Regions from separate parts of the Streptomyces sp. NPDC047917 genome, predicted to be linked through region 2. Evidence: predicted binding sites of a transcription regulator. Region 2 holds the regulator's gene; the other holds the start of a gene.
The links. The regulator HrcA, encoded in region 2, represses chaperone genes, less so after heat shock. The targets are predictions, from matches to a motif close to TTNGCACTCNGNNNNNCNGAGTGCNAA.
Positions count from the first base shown of each region.

Region 1: the regulator HrcA is predicted to act here: its motif matches at 1,348-1,374, upstream of groES (co-chaperone GroES).

Region 1 is NZ_JBIDCA010000015.1:188,010-190,404, forward strand. It holds gene groL (chaperonin GroEL) at 1-789, opposite strand, end outside; gene groES (co-chaperone GroES) at 889-1,197, opposite strand; gene ACGF8B_RS33380 (polysaccharide deacetylase family protein) at 1,632-2,395, opposite strand, start outside.
Region 2 is NZ_JBIDCA010000012.1:84,262-86,656, forward strand. It holds gene ACGF8B_RS28170 (DUF3097 domain-containing protein) at 1-62, opposite strand, end outside; gene ACGF8B_RS28175 (MBL fold metallo-hydrolase) at 95-817, opposite strand; gene hrcA (heat-inducible transcriptional repressor HrcA) at 1,016-2,032, shown strand; gene dnaJ (molecular chaperone DnaJ) at 2,033-2,395, shown strand, end outside.

The DNA.
Region 1 (2,395 bases), on a different contig from region 2:
GACGAGGGTCGACAGCGCCTCGCCCTCGACGTCCTCGGCGATGATCAGCAGCGGCTTGGAGCCACCGGCCTGGATGACCTTCTCCAGCAGCGGGAGCAGCTCCTGGATCGAGCCGATCTTGCCCTGGTGGATCAGGATGTACGGGTCGTCGAGGACGGCCTCCATACGCTCCTGGTCGGTCACCATGTACGGGGACAGGTAGCCCTTGTCGAAGGCCATGCCCTCGGTGAAGTCGAGGTCCAGACCGAAGGTGTTGGACTCCTCGACGGTGATGACACCGTCCTTGCCGACCTTGTCCATCGCGTCCGCGATGAGCTCGCCGACCTGCGGGTCCTGCGCGGAGAGCGCGGCCACGGCGGCGATGTCGGTCTTGTCGTCGATCGGCCGGGCGGTCGCGAGGAGCTCCTCGGACACGGCCTTGACCGCGGCGTCGATGCCCTTCTTCAGGGCGGCCGGGGAAGCACCGGCGGCGACGTTGCGCAGACCCTCGCGGACGAGCGCCTGGGCCAGCACGGTCGCGGTGGTCGTACCGTCACCCGCGACGTCGTTGGTCTTGGTCGCCACCTCCTTCACCAGCTGGGCGCCGAGGTTCTCGTACGGGTCGTCGAGCTCGACCTCGCGCGCGATGGTGACACCGTCGTTGGTGATGGTGGGAGCGCCGAACTTCTTGTCGATGACGACGTTGCGGCCCTTGGGGCCGATCGTCACCTTGACCGTGTCGGCAAGCTTGTTGACGCCGCGCTCAAGGGCGCGACGGGCGTCCTCGTCGAACTTCAGGATCTTCGCCATGGGAGCTGAGCTTTCCTCTCGAACGAACTGCGCCCCCGACCGCCCGGCTGGTTATTCGCAGGGGGCCAGGGGCGCAGAACAGAAGCAAACGTGGGTGAATTACTTCTCGATGATCGCGAGCACGTCGCGAGCCGAGAGGACGAGGTACTCCTCGCCGTTGTACTTCACCTCGGTGCCGCCGTACTTGCTGTACAGCACGACGTCGCCGGTCTTGACGTCGAGCGGAAGGCGCTCGCCGTTCTCGAAGCGGCCCGGGCCCACGGCCAGGACGACGCCCTCCTGGGGCTTCTCCTTGGCGGTGTCCGGAATGACCAGGCCGGAGGCCGTGGTCTGCTCGGCGTCGAGCGGCTGGACCACAATGCGGTCCTCGAGCGGCTTGATCGCAACCTTGGTGCTGGCGGTCGACACGATCCGGTCTCCCCCTTCGGAGATCTCACGGGGTAACAGTCTTGGGTGGCGACCAGGTCGATCCGTCGTCGCGGGTGCCGGACCTGCCAGTCGCGCAGTACTGCTGGCACTCTCCAGTGGTGAGTGCCAGCACCGAGACTATGACCGGGATTAGCACTCGGTCAAGCGGAGTGCCAATTCGGACGGTCGTGGCGTCACCGCCGGGGCGCGGTCCGGACAACAGTCCGGACAACACGGGGGCAACGTACGGGCGGGCCGGACCGTTCCGCACGGCCGCGCGGGCGGGCCCGCCGCCGGCGTCGGCGACGGATGGTTCACCTTCTGCGCGGCCTTGCGGCCCAGCCGTTCGATCGGATCCACCGACTGCGCGCAGCCGGTGGTGGTGAGGAGCGCACCGGCCACCAGCAGTCCGGCCAGCAGCCGGTGCGCCCTTCTCATACGTAGTCCTCCAGCCGGGCCACGGCGTAACCCCGGTCCGTGACGGTCTTCATGACGGCCCGGACCAGGTCGGTCATGCTGCCGTCCCATTCACCGCGGCCCCGGAAGTGGGTGAGGATGATGTCGCCCGGGTGCAGGTCCTCGTCCTCCTCGCGCCACTCCATGTGGTCCGGGAACGCCTCGGCGTTCCAGAGGGGCACGGCCCTGATCCCGCAGGACTTCGCGATGCGGAGGGTGTCCCCGTTGTAGTTGCCGTACGGCGGGCGGAAGAGGGCGGGCCGCTTGCCGAACCGCTTCTCGATGATCTCCTGCTCTCCGCAGATCTCGCGCTCCTGCCCGGCGTAGGAGAGTCCGGGCAGGTAGGGGTGGTTGAGCGTGTGGTTGTTGATGCCGACGCCCAGCCGCTGCGCCTCTCCGAAGTACCCGTAGTTGTCGCTCACCTCGTAGTCGCTGAGGAACGCGCTGTACGGGATGTCCAGCTCGTCCATCATCCGCAACAGCTCGGGGTCCTTCTCGGAGCCGTCGTCCATCGTCAGGAAGACGACCCGGTCCTTGGTCGGGACGGTGGTGAAGACCGGCGGCAGCGAGTCGTCGCCACCCTTCACCTCGAACCCCTCGCGGGTGGTGAGGCGCGGCTTCACGGCGGGGGGCCGCGGTGCGACCAGCGGCGTCTTGTCCAGCCCCCACTTCTTGGCGAGCGTCGCCCGTACGGCGGGGCTGAGCTGCGCGTTCTCATGGGTTCCACCGGGTGCCCGGTCCC
Region 2 (2,395 bases):
ACCTCGGGAGCGGGGGCGGACCTCTTCCACGGCGGGGTCAGGTCCGGCTGGTAGCTGCGCATCGGACGACGATAGGACGAGTCGGCCCCGGGGGTCACGACACGCCGAAGCGTACGGCCAGTTGTTCGCGCTGATCGCGTACGAACGCCGCGTCCACCACCGCCCCGTGCCCCGGCACGTACACCGCGTCCTCGCCGCCCAGCGCCAGCAGCCGGTCCAGCGAGAGCGGCCAGCGGGCGGGGAAGGCGTCCCGGCCCGCCTGCGGTTCGCCGGACTCCTCGACCAGGTCCCCGCAGAGCACGACCGCGGGGGAGCCGGGGACGACCGCCACCAGGTCGTGGCCGCTGTGCGCGGGGCCCACGTCGGCCAGCAGCACCTCGCGCCCGCCGCCCAGGTCGATCGTCCACTCGCCGCACACCTCGTGCCGCGGCGCGACCAGGGCGTCCACGGCCTCCGCCGCGTCGTGCTCGCCGACCCCGTGGCGCACGGCCGAGCTGTGCAGTTCGTCCGCCCCGCGCTTCAGCAGGTCCCGCATGCCGACCGCCCCGTACACCTGGGCGCCGGAGAAGGCGGCGGTGCCCAGTACATGGTCGAAGTGGGGGTGGCTGAGTGCGATATGCGTCACCCTCCGGCCGAGCAGGGCCTGCGCCTGGGCCCGCACCTCGGCACCTTCACGGAGCGTCGATCCGGTGTCGTAGAGCAGCACCGCGTCCGCTCCGACCACCAGTGCGACCGTCGCGTCCCACCCGGGAAGGCGCCGCCGGCCCACTCCGTGACCGAGTCGCTCCCAGCCGAACTCTTCCCAAGAGGCATCCATACCGCGACGCTATCGGCAACGACCTGCGCGGTCTCGCGGTAGCGTGGCCGGTCGCCCTTGCTAGGCCCCCACCCGGCCGCCGTACACTGGCCGGGGGGTTGCTGGCACTCGCGATGACAGAGTGCCAGGAGGATTCCTGGGCAGAGAAACAGGAACGACCCGAGAACCAACGAGGAAACACAGCTGGAGGTGTGCGCGATGCTCAGCGAACGCAGACTCGAAGTGCTTCGCGCCATCGTCCAGGACTATGTCGGCACGGAGGAGCCCGTCGGCTCCAAGGCGCTCACCGAGCGGCACAAGCTGGGGGTCTCCCCGGCGACCGTCCGCAACGACATGGCGGTGCTGGAGGACGAGGGCTTCATCGCCCAGCCCCACACCAGCGCGGGACGCATCCCGACGGACAAGGGCTACCGGCTCTTCGTCGACAGGCTCGCGGGGGTCAAGCCCCTCTCGACGCCGGAGCGCCGCGCCATCCACAATTTCCTCGACGGCGCGGTGGACCTCGACGACGTCGTGGGCCGCACCGTACGGCTGCTCGCGCAGCTGACCCGGCAGGTCGCCATCGTGCAGTACCCCTCGCTGACCCGGTCGACGGTCCGGCACGTGGAACTGCTCTCGCTGGCGCCCGCCCGGCTGATGCTCGTGCTCATCACGGACACCGGCCGGGTCGAACAGCGCATGATCGACTGCCCCGCCCCGTTCGGCGAGACCTCTCTCGCCGATCTGCGGGCCCGGCTCAACAGCCGGGTCGTCGGACGCCGCTTCGCGGACGTCCCGCAGCTGGTGCAGGACCTGCCGGAATCCTTCGAGAGCGAGGACCGGGGAACCGTGTCCACCGTGCTCTCCACCCTGCTCGAAACCCTCGTCGAGGAGACGGAGGAGCGGCTGATGATCGGCGGCACCTCCAACCTCACCCGCTTCGGACACGACTTCCCGGTGATGATCCGGCCGGTGCTGGAGGCACTGGAGGAGCAGGTCGTGCTGCTGAAGCTGCTCGGCGAGGCCAAGGACTCGGGCATGACCGTACGTATCGGGCACGAGAACGCCCACGAGGGGCTCAACTCCACGTCCGTCGTCGCGGTCGGCTACGGTTCGGGCGACGAGGCAGTCGCCAAACTCGGCGTGGTCGGACCGACCCGCATGGACTACCCCGGAACGATGGGAGCGGTACGCGCAGTGGCACGTTACGTCGGACAGATCCTGGCGGAGTCGTAAGTGGCCACGGACTACTACGCCGTACTCGGCGTGCGCCGCGACGCCTCTCAGGACGAGATCAAGAAGGCATTCCGGCGGCTCGCCCGCGAGCTGCACCCGGATGTGAACCCCGATCCGAAGACCCAGGAGCGGTTCAAGGAGATCAACGCCGCCTACGAGGTGCTGTCGGACCCGCAGAAGAAGCAGGTCTACGACCTCGGCGGCGACCCGCTGTCCGCCTCCGGCGGCGCGGGCGCGGGCGGATTCGGACAGGGTGGCTTCGGCAACTTCTCCGACATCATGGACGCGTTCTTCGGTACGTCGTCGCAGCGCGGACCCCGGTCGCGCACCCGGCGCGGCCAGGACGCGATGATCCGGCTGGAG